Regions from separate parts of the Paenibacillus sp. FSL R5-0527 genome, predicted to be linked through region 3. Evidence: predicted binding sites of a transcription regulator. Region 3 holds the regulator's gene; each other region holds the start of a gene.
What was found. Region 3 encodes Rex, which represses fermentation and respiration genes when NADH is low (regulators of the CRP and FNR family bind a similar motif). Its sites were predicted from a motif close to TTGTGAAATATTTCACAA; they were not measured.

Region 1 (4,854 bases), 210 kb from region 3:
TGGCTCCTCCGCCGCCGCAGCAGCCCGTGCCCATCAGCGAGGCGTACAGTTCGTCCGTCATCTCCGCCTTCTGCTTGATCAGCTTCTGCAGCTCGGCCGAATCGTTAATGTCGCCAAACAGCACCGCGCCGACAAAAACGTTGTCTTTCAGCAGAATTTTTTTGTAGGTCCGCTTCCATTCGTCTTTGCTGCAAATCACCGTATGTTCCGGACCATCGATAAATTCGCCGGTCGAAAAAACGTCAACCCCGGAAATCTTCAGCTTGGTCGAAACGACCGAACCGGCGTAAGGCGCGGTTTCCACGCCGCTGATATGCTTCGCCAGTACCATGCCCTGCTCAAACAGCGGAGCGACCAGTCCGTAGCAGACGCCACGGTGCTCCGTACATTCGCCGACGGAATAAACGCCCTCCAGCGATGTTTGCAAATAGTCGTTGACGACGATCCCGCGGTTCACTTCGATGCCGCTCGCTTTGGCCACCGCAACGTTCGGCTTGATGCCGACCGCCATGACGACGAACTCCGCTTCCAGTTCCGTGCCGTCGGCGAACCGCAGCCCGCTTACCCGCGAACCGCCAAGCAGCTCGGTCGTCTGCGCGCCCATTTTAAATTTGATGCCCTGGCGCTCCAGTTCCGCTTTCAGCATCCCCGCCGCCTGATGATCCAGCTGGCGCTCCATCAAATCTTCCATTAAATGCACGACCGTCACGTCCATGCCGAGCTGAACGAGCCCTTTGGCCGCCTCCAGTCCGAGCAGGCCTCCGCCGATGACCGCCGCTTTGCGGCAAGTCTTGGCCGCCTGGATCATTTGCTCGCAGTCCGAGATGTCGCGGAAGCCGACCACGCCCTCCTTATCGCTGCCGGGAATCGGCAGGATAAACGAAGTCGACCCGGTAGCGATCAGCACCTTATCGTAAGGCACGCGCTGGCCGTCCTCCGTGACAACCTCCTTCGTCTCCTTGTCGATCCGGGCCACCGCCGTTCCGGTATGCAGCGTAATCCCGTTATCGCGATACCAGTTCAAATCGTTCAGAATAATATCGTCTATCGTTTTGCTGCCTTCGAGCACATAGGAAAGCATGATCCGGTTATAGTTGGGATGCGGCTCGCTGCCAAACACCGTTATTTCGAATTTGGAAGTTAGTTTCAATATTTGTTCAACGGTGCTGATGCCCGCCATTCCGTTACCGATCACGACCAGTTTCTCTTTCGCTGTAGCCATCCTCATCCAAGCCCCTTTCAGAATAAGACTGTTCCGAATTATTAGTTGATTACCTGCAATCCCTTATGCCAAAAGTATACATTTAAAATTATGAATAGTTTGTGATTTCATTCACATTAATTGTGAAAGTTATCACATTTAATTGTCACATTTTTTTTTGCATACCTATTGAAAAATCCGCAGCCTCTTATCTAAGAGAACTGCGGATTTACTTTTTCTCCGAAACTTATTTTCGCACCAAAGCGATTTCCACATTGTCCTGGGGTTTTAACCTCATGTCAAGGCCGGTGTCAAGCAATTTCTTATGATTGACCTTCAGCACCCATGCTTCCGTCTCATCCGGACGATAACCGTTGACGGAAACGATATGCTGCCCGGTTTTGTTCAGCTCCACGATCCCGCTGTGCTTGAGCAGATCCCTCACGGTCGTATTTTCATTGTATTGATGGACAAAATAGCTTTTTAGCTGCGGATTTTGACTGCCCCCGTTCACGGTCAGCAGCAGCGATGCTCCATTTTGGCCCGCCGTTCCGCTGCCCGCGGTTTTAACGTAAACGAGTATGTTGTCCCCCGCCTTGAGCTGCTTGTCCCAATCGCGGGACGGCAGCTCCTTGTCATTTAGCCGGATCCCCCATTCCAGCGTCGAATCAAGCGAAACTTCACCCACGGATTGAATTTTGCCCTTATCCTTCGTCAGTTCTACGATACCGCTGCTTTCAAGCGCCCGAAGAACGGTAATCCCTTCCGTATAATCGAAATGCAAACTGCGCGTCACATCGGGGATAAACGTCCCCCCGTCAATCGTTAAAGTAATGTCATCGGCATGCCCATCCTCGCTTTGCAGCTCCTCCGAAGGGTCCGGTTTGTCGATCGTCCCGCCATCGGCGCAGGCTGCCGTGAAGAACGCGGCCAAAACCATCAGTCCTGCCAGCCATTTCAATCTCCTGCGCATCGCCGCCCCGCCTTTCCTTTAATCATTTTCCCTGATTCGATCCAGGAATATTCCATATCTTAAGCATACCGGACCGGCAGAAAGTTCTCAAATTTCGGGGCAGGCGCAAAGAACCCTTCCCTAAGCAGGGAAGGGCGAGGCCTGAATATTTCAAGTTATGTTGTATATCGCGGAAATAATATATTGTTCTCCAGGTGCACATGCGTAAAAGTCATGGCTTCCAGCTCTTCTAGACGCGAATAGGTTAAACGGTACGTCGTGCACGCATGGCCAGGCGGCTGAAAATCGTCGGTCAGCTCCCGCAGTTGTTTGAGAATGTCGCCCGCCGCGTCATGTTCGGATTCCAACTCCGCGATGGCGGACTGCAATTTTTCCAGCACTTCCGGGTCCCGGCTCTTCTCCCAAAGGATTATCTTAGGAAACTCCTCTGCCTCTTCCTTGTCGGTATGCTCCAGCAGCTCGCGCCGAAGCTCACCGAACAACCGCTCGACCTCGCGCAAATGCGTATCCGCATCCCCATGGACCCGGGACACCTTGGTCACGTATTTTTGAATTTCCGGCAGTTCCTCGCGCAAATAGCGATGGTGCGTGTTTACGATATGCCCGATCAAATCGGCCGATTCCGCCTTTGTCCAATCCTGTTCTTCCTCTGCCCGGGGATGCTCGGCCGCCATGCGGTTTAAGTCCGTGAGCAGCGTTTCAACCGGAATCCCCCGCTCTGTCGCCGCTTCCCCCAACGGACGTGCGCCGCCGCAGCAAAAATCGATTTTCCGCCCGCGGAAATAATCCGCCGATTTCGGAAAACGAAGCACGATATCACGAACCATGTCTTGTTCCTTAAATAATGCTTGTATGTGATTCATCCGGAAAGACCTCCTGAGCTAATGTCGTAAGCTTACGTTTTTAACTTAACGCATAGAAGCGTCTCTCCTTGTGATTTTAATCACTTTTGTTTTTCTTACTTCCGCTCAAAATATTTAAAGGCCGCCCGTATCCGGGAGGCCTTGTTGCCGTTTGTCTTGCAGATAAGTCCGTTTTATTTCAGCACGTCGTGATCCACGTACCGTTCGCCGTTTATTTCGCTGATCAACTCGATGGCGACCTTTGCCCCGTCGCCTGCCGTAATGATCGTATGAACGCTGACGCCCGCCGCCGTGCCGGCCGCCCAGATTCGCGGAACGCGGGTCCGGCCTTGCCCGTCCGTAGCGATGACGGTTTTGATTCTCGGCTCGCGGCCTTCTTTCAGCTCCAGGCCGGCAGCGCTTGCAAGATCGGTCAACGCGCCGGTGGCCAATATGATATGGGACGCCTCGTAGCTGCGGCCGGATTCCGTTTTTACGGTTACTGTCGAACCGCCGTTGGCATCGATATGCGTCACTTTTTCTTCAATGAACTTGGCGCCGAATTTTTCGGCCTGCTCCCGTCCGATTTTGAGCAAATCCGGTCCGGAAATGTCCTTTGCCCCGTAATGGTTCTCAATCCAGGCCCGCTTCGTCATGCTTGCGTTGCTGTCCAAAACAAGCGTTTCTTTGCCCGCCTTGGCCAAAAATAACGCCGCGCTGGCTCCAGCCGGCCCTGCCCCGATTACAATTACCTCAGCCACAAGTACACCTACTTTCTAAAATTTTCATGCCGCCTTCGCGACCCGAAAACGGCATGAGCTTATTTAATCCACTGCTCCGCCCAGGACTGCACCTGTTCCATCACCGGACGAAGCGCCCGCCCTTTCTCAGTCAATTCATATTCGATGCGAACCGGCGTTTCCGGATAAACATGACGGACCAAAATCCCCTCACATTCCAAATCCTTCATCCGTTCCGATAACATCTTATCGCTCATGGAAGGAATCTGATTGGAAATATCCTTGAAGCGTTTCGGCCCGCTCATCAGGGTTTGAATAATCAAGCCGTTCCAGCGTTTTCCCAAAAACGAAAAAGCCGATTCAAATCGCGGACACATTCCATACGAATGCTCATCCATAACATTCACCTCATTATTATAGCAAGCCTGCAAGCGTTAAACTTACGTTAAGTAAGTTAATATATTTCATAATAGCATATTTACACGCGGAAAGTAAGGGGGGGACTCTTCATTCACCGCCCCGTATCCGAAAAAACGGCCGCCTTGGCGGCAGCCGCTAATATAGTATATTACGTTTATGGTCAGTTATACCCACCACATCTCCGCGGCGGAATCTTCCATAAGCACTTGCTGCAGATTGCGCACGGCTTTGGTAAATCCTTCATCGATCGACATTAGCCCGTCTTCGTGCTCGATGCTTACCGCGTAATCGTAGCCGTACAGCCGAAGCGCGCTGATAATGTCGGCCCACGTCTTCAGATCGTGGCCGTAACCGACGGTGCGGAACTGCCAAGCCCGCTCCTGCATGTTCGTGTAAGGCTGCATATCCGTGATGCCGTAACGGTTTACGTTCACCGGATCAATCGTCGTATCTTTGGCGTGGAAATGGTGGATGGCGCCGGCCTTGCCAAGGATCGCAATCGCTTGAACCGGATCGATTCCCTGCCACCACATATGGCTCGGGTCGAGGTTGGCCCCGATGACTTCGCCGGCCGCTTCGCGCAGGCGCAGCAGCGTCGCCGGCGTGTGCACGGAAAATCCGCCGTGCAGCTCAAGCCCGATCTTCACATGGTGATCGGCGGCAAATTTGCCCCATTCC
Region 2 (4,854 bases), 3.0 Mb from region 3:
ACTCCCGCGCCTTAATGATCGGAATCGACCGCACCGGAAAAGTCGACTTGTGCAATCCGGCGATGTGCCGGCTTTTGAGAATGAAACAAGACGAGGTGTTGGAGCACTTTTTTTGGGAAGTCGGCGCAAAAGTATCCGGCGAAGCGGTGGATCAAATCTTCCAGCTATTGGCCGGGCGCAAAAAAACGGAGCAGTTAGAACTCCAATTTCCGGACGGCCAGGGGACTTCCACGTTTTTGGCGGATACCTATCCCGTCGAAGATGACGGACTGGTGAGCGGCATTATCGTCGTATTAAATGATATTACCGACCGAAAAATCGCTGAGAAGAAATTGTACGAGCTATCGGTGACCGATGATCTGACCAAGCTGGCGAACCGCAGGCATTTTGAGCGGCGTCTTGACGAAGAAATCATTCGCTCCAATCGTTATGGCCGCCCGCTTTCGTTAATGCTGATCGATCTGGATCATTTTAAGGACATCAATGATACATACGGTCACCCCTTTGGGGACCTGGTGCTGTCGACGATAGCCAAGCAACTGGAAAGCCATGTGCGGGATACCGATGTTGTGGCCCGCTGGGGCGGAGAAGAATTCGCCGTATTAATGCCTGAGACCGAGCTTCAGGAAGCGGAAAAAATCGGCATCAGGCTGCTCAAAACCGTTCGCGAGACCTCCATTCCGGTTCCGGAAGAGCGCGGTGAACCTATTACGATGACCTTCTCGGCAGGGGTCGCGACCCAATCATCGGACATTGTGAAAGAGCAAATTATCGAATCCGTCGATACGGCCTTGTACAAGTCCAAAAATAACGGCAGGAACCAGGTTACGGTCAGTCTTTAGAAGGATTTTGGAAGCATTTGTCGAATAGGTCTATAGACCTGGAATTGTGAATTGGAGGGAATCTACGGAAGTGCAACGTCCATCGAAACCAACCGCAAGCCCGGCGCAAAGATCATCCGCGCCTCAAGCCGGACGAACGGCCGGCGGGCAGGCCAGAGCGGCCGGCAATACGCCAAGCCGCGCGTCCGCCGCTGCGTCCGCAGGAGCGGGATATCCGGCCAGCAGCGCAAACCAAAAGACCGTTGTCTGCCGGAAATGCAAATCTCCGCAGATCGTCGCCAACAAGCGGGGGTACAGCTTCGCCTACCTGTTTACCTGTCTTATCACTATGATTCTTTTCGGCGTTTTCCTCTTTGTGCTTAGCGGCGTGATGTTCATTTCCGCCAATATACACACAGCTAAGGCTTTTGGCTTTTTGGGGCCCCTCGGACTCGTTTTTATATTCTTTTCATTGCCTGTCAGCATATTGGTTGGCTTTGTCGGAAGAAGCACGATTGTAAACGGCTGTATGAACTGCGGACACAAATGGACACCTGCCAAGAAGAAATAAGCAAACAACGCTGCCGATTAAAATTGGCGGCGTTGTTTGCTTTCGGGACTATGAATTGTTTCACATGGTTTGTGAATTTGTTCACAAAACTTTGCAAGCAATCATGGTATAGTAAACGGGAACAACAGGCATAGAAAGTGGAGGGGTAATCATGACCAAGAAAACAACAACAGCGCTGATCCTCGTTCTCTCGCTCGTTCTCGTACTGGCGGGATGCGGCGGCGGGAACCAAAATCAGACCAAAAACCAGACCCAAGGCCAAAACCAGAGCCAAAACGCCGGGAACAAGGACACGGCCAAAGAAGCCGAAGCCGTCTCGGGCGCGTCCGAAACGAATAGCTATACGCCAATCGACCAGCTTAAGGACAAATACGATCTCATCATCGTCGGCGCGGGCGGCGCCGGGATGACGGCCGCGCTTGAAGCGAAAGCCGGCGGGATGAATCCGGTAATTTTCGAGAAAATGCCGGTGGCCGGCGGAAATACGACGAAAGCTTCGTCGGGGATGAACGCTTCCCAAACAAAATTCCAAAAAGAGCAAGGCATTGAAGACAGCAACGATTTATTTTATGAAGAGACGTTAAAGGGCGGCCATGGCACCAACGACAAAGAGATGCTCCGCTTCTTCGTGGACAATTCCGCGGCGGCGATCGATTGGCTGGATTCGATCGGAATCCGCTTGAACAATATTACGATTACGGGCGGGATGAGCGAAAAACGCACCCACCGTCCCGAAGACGGCTCCGCCGTCGGGCAATACCTTGTCAACGGCTTGCTGAAGAACGTCAAAGAACAAGGAATCCCGCTGTTCGTGAACGCCGACGTCAAGGAGATTACGGAAAAAGACGGCAAAGTAAATGGCGTTAAAGTTCTTTTCAACCAAACGGATGAAAAAACGATCGCCGCGGATGCCGTTGTCGTGACGACCGGCGGTTTCGGCGCCAATATGGACATGATCTCCAAGGTGCGGCCGGATTTGCAAGGATATGTGACCACGAACCAGACCGGCAGCACCGGCGACGGCATTCAGATGATCGAGAAACTCGGCGGCACGACGGTCGATATGGATCAAATCCAGGTTCACCCGACCGTGCAGCAGGAAAAATCGTATCTGATCGGGGAAGCCGTTCGCGGAGAAGGCGCCATCCTCGTGTCCAGCGAAGGCAAACGGTTCACCAACGAGATGGACACCCGGGACAATGTCACGGCGGCGATTAATAAACTGCCGGAAAAATCCGCTTATCTCGTATTCGATTCCGGCGTCAAATCGCGCGTGAAAGCGATCGAGCAATACGAAAAGATGGGCTTTGTGCTCCAAGCGGATTCCATCGAGGCATTGGCCGGGCAAATGAGCGTGCCGGCGGATGCGTTGCAAACGACGCTGGATACGTGGAACGGCGCGGTGAAAAACAAAAACGACGCCGAGTTCGCCAGAACGACCGGGATGGACAACGACTTGTCCGCGGGTCCATACTACGCCATCAAAATCGGCCCCGGCATCCACTACACGATGGGCGGCGTAAAAATCAACACCAACACGGAAGTGTTGAATAAAGCAGGCCAAGCCATTCCGGGCTTGTTTGCAGCCGGCGAAGTAACCGGCGGCCTGCACGGCCAAAACCGGATCGGCGGCAACTCCGTGGCGGAAATCATCATTTTCGGCCGCCAAGCCGGGATCAAATCGGCGGAATATGTGAAGGCGCAGCAATAGCTTTGCAGTAGTTCCCTCGGCAAAAGAAAACGCTTGGGCACATCAGGCCCAAGCGTTTGTTCGTTTAAGTCGGAATGATTCCAATCAAGGCAAACCTACGCCTCGAGAACTAACGTATAAACTGTACCATTCATCACGGCTCAATACGATGTTTTCGGCTTCCGCACACGCCCTAATTCGGGATGGGGCGGTTGTTCCGATGACCGGTTGGATGGCGGCGGGGTGTTTCATCAGCCACGCAAGCACGATCGCTTCCGGCGATGCTTGCTTCTCTTCCGCCAGCCGTTTAACCCGTTGAGCCGTATTTTTCACACTTTCGCTGGCATTCTCCAGGCTGGCTCCTGAATATAAGCCTTTGGCCAGCGAACCCCAGGCTTGGAGCTGAATGTTTTCCAATTGGCAGTATTCGAGCGTGCCCTCGGGAAAGATGTTGCCCTTCGCCGCGTCTTGATTCACGTGGATGCCGGTTTCAAGCCAGCCGATTTTGTGCAAGCTCAGCTCCAGTTGGTTTATCACCAGCTTTTCACTGCAATGGGCCTGCAATAAACGAATTTGCCCGGCGCTCATATTGGAAACGCCAAAATAGCGGACTTTTCCCGCTGCCTTTAACCGATGAAAGGCTTCCCCTACTTCCCGCGCGTCCATGAGCGCATCCGGACGATGCAAGAGCAGAATATCCAAGTAGTCAATCCCCAGTCTGGAAAGAATCCCATCCACACTCTCCAAAATATAGGCCTTGGAAAAATCATAACGCGCCGGAATGCCCCTGACTTCATCCGGAAAGCGAATTCCTAATTTGGATTGAATGATCATTTTTTCTCTTAACTCCGGTTTTTCCTGCAACACCTGGCCAAAGACGGTCTCGGCTTTTCCGTACGCGTAAATATCCGCATGATCAAACATATTGATTCCGCTGCCCAAAGCCGTCTCCACCGCTTCATGCGCCTGCTTTACATGTTCTGTTTGAATGGGATCCCGGCTCCAGCCTCCGCCAAGCCCCATACATCCAAAAATGAGCCGGCTTGCGTTCAACCCGTGATTATGAATCGGCAATACTGTCATCTCTAGCACATCCTCTGTTATATAAAATATTGTTTCATAGCTCCATTTTCATCCGTATAATCGATGACCGACTGATTCGTTTTAAGATCAACGAACAAGGTACACCGCGTTTCATCCTTTTGCCAGGAAAGCCGAATTTCATCCGCCGCGGAGTCAAGCACTTGAAACTCCCCGTTAAACGCCGCATATTCATTGCGAAACCGGATCAATTTCAACAATCTCTGAACCGCTGCTTTTTCCAAAGCCTGTTCGATTTCCCCAAGGGTAAAATTGTGGCGGTTGATTTCCCGCCCTTCCCCGGTTTTTTTCACATTTTCCAGGTCGTTTTCCCCGGCCAGCAGTCCGACATAATAAACCTGGGGCACGCCCGGCGTAAAGAACTGCAGCGCCCGCGCCGCCAAATAGGCATCATCATCGCCATTTAGAACGGAGTAGTACGAGCACCTGATTTGATGAACATCAAAACCATCCTCGGCTTTATGCTCGTCCGATAAAATCAAACTTAGGTTCGCTCCTCTTTCCAAACAGATATCGACTAATTTCCTCGCTTCTTGGGTATCCAGCAAATCGTCCAAATCCGGCTTGACCGGAATGCCGTCATGGCAATCCAGCATCGTAAACTGTTTAGGCGGACGAGTCCTCAAGTATTGCTTCAGCGATTCCCCCGATTTATTAATGAATGCTTCCAG
Region 3 (4,854 bases):
CCGCTTGCGCCTCGCGCCGGATACGCTCCTCGTCGAGGGTGAGGCAAGCCCCGTGTTTGACCACCTGCTCGCCGTTAACCCACACATGCTCTACATCTTTGGAGCCGGCCGAATAGACGACATGGGAAACGTAATCCGTCTTCGGCACGAAATGGGCCTGTTCCGTATTCAGCGCGATAAAATCCGCCTTCATGCCGGCCGCGAGTTTCCCCGTATTCGCCAAGTACACCGACTTCGCCCCGTATTCCGTGCCCATTTTGAGGGCCTCCAGCGCCGGAACGGCGGTAGGATCGCCGGAAACGCCTTTGTGGATCAATGCGGCGAGGCGGACCTCCTCGAGCATATCGAGGTTGTTGTTGCTGGCGGCGCCGTCCGTTCCAAGCGAAACGACCACGCCTTTGCCAAGCAGTGCCGGCACCCGCGCCACGCCGCTGGCCAGCTTCAGGTTGCTGCCGGGATTGTGCGACACCGCCACGTTATGGGCCGCCAAAATATCGATCTCCTCATCGGTCAAATGCACGGCGTGAGCAAGCAGCGACGGACGGGAGAACATCCCGAGGTTCAGCAAATGCTGAACGGGTCTGACTCCGTAATCGTTCACGTTTTGCTCCACTTCCGCCCGCGTCTCCGACATATGCGTATGCATCGGCAGATCCAGATCATGAGCCGCTTGTACGAATTTCTCGAAAAATTCCGGCGGACAGGTGTACGGCCCGTGCGGCGAAATCATCGCCGTGATTCGGCCGTCCGCCCGGCCGTGCCAATTTTTCGCAAACGCGATCGCTTCGTTCAGCTTCTGCTGCTGCACGTCCGGCGGGCACAACCCGATGACGCCGCGCATCAGCACGGCGCGGATGCCCGACTCCTGAACCACTTTGGCCACTTCATCCATATGGTCGTACATGTCCAGGAACGTGGTCGTTCCGCCTTTCAGCATCTCCAGCACGGACAACGCCGTCCCGGCGTACACATCGCCGGCGGTGAACTTGGCTTCCATCGGCCACATTTTTTCCTGAAGCCAGGTCTGCAGCACCATGTCGTCGCCGTATCCGCGCAGCAGCGACATCGCCGCGTGGCCGTGCGTGTTGATCAGCCCCGGCATGAACAGCAGCCCTTTTCCGTCGAAGGTTTCCGCGTCTTCCGCCCCTTCAGGAAGCTGCTCGCCGATATAGGAAATCGTGTCGCCCTCAACGAGCATATAGCCCTGTACAATGGAACGATCTTGTTCGAACACGACAAAGGTTCCGTTCTTGATTAACCATTTACGACTCATGGGCAGGTTGTTCCTTTCCGCTTCCGTCATTCAAGTAATAAGCCAGACTGAGCAAATCGGTCGTGAAATCGGCGGCATGGATGCGGACTTCCGGAGGCACCTTCAAAATCGTCGGAGCGAAGTTCAGAATGGCCCCGATTCCCGCCGCCACCAATTGATCCGCCACGCGCTGCGCTTCGTAATCCGGGACGGTAATGATCCCGATCCGGACATTTTTCTCCCGCACCGTTTCCGTCAGCTCTTCGATCGGCTGGATCGTGATGTTGTTGATTTGCGTGCCGATCTTGGCCGGAGAGGCGTCGAACACCGCCACGATTTTCATGTTGTCTTTCAAATAAGCGTTGTAATTCGAAAGCGCCTGCCCCAAATTACCGGCGCCGACCAGCGCAACGTTGATCTGCTGGTCCAAGTTGAGGATTTGCTGGATTTTCTCGATCAAATACGCGACATCGTAGCCGATGCCCTTTCGCCCGAAATCGCCGAAGTAGGCCAGATCCTTGCGGATCTGGGCCGGGTTGAGGTCCAGCTTCTGGCCGAGCTCCTGCGAGGACACCGTAGGCACTTCGCGCCGGCTCAGCTCGTTGAGGAACCGCAAATACACCGGCAGCCGGCGGACGACGGCATCGGAAATTTTTTCGGATTTCATACGTTTATCCCCCTATTCTGACGCGGACTTAGAGACGTTTTCGTCTCCCGGATTTAACCATTCCGATATGCGCGGAACCATCTGAGTGAGCGGCATATGCTCCATCTTCGGCCCGGGCAGTGAATATAAAAAGTATTTCCCGTAGTAAGACTCCAAGATGCGGGTATCGTAAACAACCACGATCCCCCGGTCCTGCGAGGAGCGGACGAGCCTGCCGAATCCCTGCTTGAAGCGGATGACCGCCTGGGGCACGGACAGTTTCATGAAAGGATTTTTCTTCTCCTTCTGCAGCCGTTCGCTTTTCGCTTCCACCAGCGGATGGTTGGGAGGCTGGAAGGGCAGGCGGACGATCGCCAGGCTCGTCAACGCTTCGCCCGGAATGTCCACGCCTTCCCAGAAGCTGCTCGTCCCCAGCAGCACTGACGCCGCCTGGCCCTGAAAGCGCCGGGTCAGCTTGCTGCGGCTGCCGCTGTCCATCCCCTGGCCGATGACCGTGATTCCTTGCGCCGACAATAGCTCCTTCAACGGCTCGTAAACCTGCCGCAGCATCCGGTACGATGTGAACAGCACCAGCATACGGCCTTGCGTCGCAACCGCGGTATCGGCGAGCGAACGCACCAGCGTGCTGACGAAATGGTCGTCGCCCACGCTCCCCTTCACGCTCGGAAAATCGCGCGGGATGACGAGCAGAGCCTGGCTGCGGTAATCAAACGGCGACGGCAGCATCGCCGTGTTCAGCCGTCCTTCCCCGGCCGCTTCCGTCAGTCCCAGCTGTTCGATCATATACTGGAACGACTTGTCGACCGACAGCGTCGCCGAGGTCATCACCACGCTTTTTTTTCTGTCGAAAAAGTATTCCTTCAATTGCGCGCTAACGTCGATCGGAACGGCATACATCTGCAGGGAGCGGCTGCGGAAATTCCCGTTCGCTTCCATCCAGTACACCGTCTCCTCGCTCTCCAGCTTCATGAAGAAACGCAGGGCCTCCCGCTCGTTGGCCAAATCCTTGAATAACCCGTTGATGTCGGTCAGGAGGCTTTCGGAACCGTAATCCTCCTGCTCTTCCCGGATTTGCGCCAGCATCCGGTCGCCTTTGCGGAGCACGTCCCCTAGCGCAACGTAAATCTGGTTCTCCAGCGCCGACAGCTTATCCCATTCCTGCGGTTTCTTTAGCGGAAGCAGGCGGTAAACGAATTGGCCCGGATCGCCGGGCGCGGCGTCGCTCCGTTCCGGCATCAGGGCAAACAGCAGCTCGCTGAGCTTGTCCCAGCTTTCCTTCACATCGATCAGCGTCGGGTACATTTCGTCGATGACCCGGCACCATTCGCCCGTTTTTTCGCCCCCCGCCGCCTGCAAAGCGATGCGGAGATTCGGCAGCTGGCCGGTCTTGCTGTCTTTAAACAGCCGGGTGAGCGTATGAATGACGGTAAAATACTTCATATGAATGCCCAGGTGTTTCCCCGCCACATCCTCCAAATGATGGGCCTCGTCGATGACCAGGCGCTCGTATCCCGGCAGCAGCTGATGCCCGGCCTGGATATCGGTAAACAGCTTGGAGTGGTTCGTAATGACCACATCGGCGACCCCGGCTTCATGTTTGGCCCGATGATAGAAGCATTTGCGGAACCATGGGCAGGACCGCCCGAGACAGGAGTCCGACTCGCTGGCCACCGTTTCCCAGAAATCGCCGCCGCGATTGCCCAAATTGAGCTCTTCATCGTCGCCGTTGACCGTTTGCGTCAGCCACACGACCATTTGCGCCGCCGTCATCACCTCTTCTTTCGGCGTGGCAAAGTCTTTTCTATTTATTTTATGTTCAAATTTGCGCAAGCACAAATAATGCTGCCTGCCTTTAAATACGGCAGCCAGGAAAGGAAACGGCACCACCTCGGCGAGCAGCGGAACGTCTCTTTCCCGAAGCTGCTCCTGCAGGTTAATGGTATGCGTGCTGACCATTACTTTTTCTTCCCGTTTGACGCTATGGTAGATCGCGGGCAGCAAGTAACCAAGCGATTTTCCCGTCCCGGTCCCCGCTTCGATCAGCAGATGCTTGTCATCGTTAAAAGCCCGGCTCACTTCCTCCAGCATCTTGTTCTGAGCATCGCGCTCCTCGTATTGGGGCAGCCTTTCGCGCAGCCGCTCCCTCACCTGCTCCATGAACTGCTCAAAGGACACACCCTCCAGCGGATTGTCCGCCATAGCGCCCCGCGGAGATTCGATATCCATCCAATCCTCGGCCTGCAGCGCGAACTGGCGGTAAAAGATGTAACGGTCATCGCTTTGCTCCGTTTCGCGTTCCTTCTCCTGGACTATGGCATCGAAAAACCAGCCGAGGTCGCTGTCCTCGCCCGCAAACAAATCCGCCAGGCGCTGCAGCGTCAACAGCGGCAGCCGCTCGCATTCCTCCAGGCATTTCAGAAAAATCAGCGCCGTCGCCAAGGCGTCGCTGTCCGCCTGGTGCGGACGCTCGTGCTGCACTTCGAATTCGGCGGCCACAAGCCCCAGCTGATAGGAGGTCAACGAAGGAAAGAGGATTTTCAGGAAGTCCATCGTATCCAGAATCCGCCCCGTAAACGGCAGATAACCCGTTTTGTCCAAAGCGCTTTGCAGATAGTTGAAGTCGAAAGCGACATTGTGCCCGACCAGCACTACATCGTTCAGCAGCGGAACCATCTCCATCATCACTTCGTCCAGGTCCGGCGCATCCTTGACATCGTCTTCGGTGATGCCGGTCAACCCCGTGATGAACGGCGGAATCGGTATTCCCGGTTTGACGAAGGAGTTGTATACCTGCGAAATCGACTTATCCGGTTCTATAATGGCAAGTCCCACTTGAATAATTTCATCGGAGGACTGGTTGCCCGTCGTTTCAAAATCGAGCACGGCATATTTCATTGCTTTTTAAGTCCCTTTCGTTCCAGTCTCTAATACAGCA

Region 1: a site for Rex is predicted at 1,343-1,360, ahead of nirB (nitrite reductase large subunit NirB). Genes of this name have one in related genera too.
Region 2: a site for Rex is predicted at 1,462-1,479, ahead of NYE69_RS09255 (flavocytochrome c). Genes of this name have one in related genera too.

Annotation. Positions count from the first base shown of each region.
Region 1 is NZ_JBBOYI010000001.1:5,294,718-5,299,571, forward strand. It holds gene nirB (nitrite reductase large subunit NirB) at 1-1,222, opposite strand, end outside; gene NYE69_RS23475 (hypothetical protein) at 1,449-2,174, opposite strand; gene ric (iron-sulfur cluster repair di-iron protein) at 2,330-3,028, opposite strand; gene NYE69_RS23485 (FAD-dependent oxidoreductase) at 3,211-3,777, opposite strand; gene NYE69_RS23490 (winged helix-turn-helix transcriptional regulator) at 3,837-4,154, opposite strand; gene NYE69_RS23495 (sugar phosphate isomerase/epimerase family protein) at 4,341-4,854, opposite strand, start outside.
Region 2 is NZ_JBBOYI010000001.1:2,083,319-2,088,172, reverse strand. It holds gene NYE69_RS09265 (sensor domain-containing diguanylate cyclase) at 1-842, shown strand, start outside; gene NYE69_RS09260 (hypothetical protein) at 913-1,392, shown strand; gene NYE69_RS09255 (flavocytochrome c) at 1,544-3,103, shown strand; gene NYE69_RS09250 (aldo/keto reductase) at 3,188-4,165, opposite strand; gene gtfA (sucrose phosphorylase) at 4,183-4,854, opposite strand, start outside.
Region 3 is NZ_JBBOYI010000001.1:5,079,928-5,084,781, forward strand. It holds gene NYE69_RS22410 (amidohydrolase) at 1-1,273, opposite strand, end outside; gene NYE69_RS22415 (redox-sensing transcriptional repressor Rex) at 1,263-1,919, opposite strand; gene dinG (ATP-dependent DNA helicase DinG) at 1,932-4,814, opposite strand.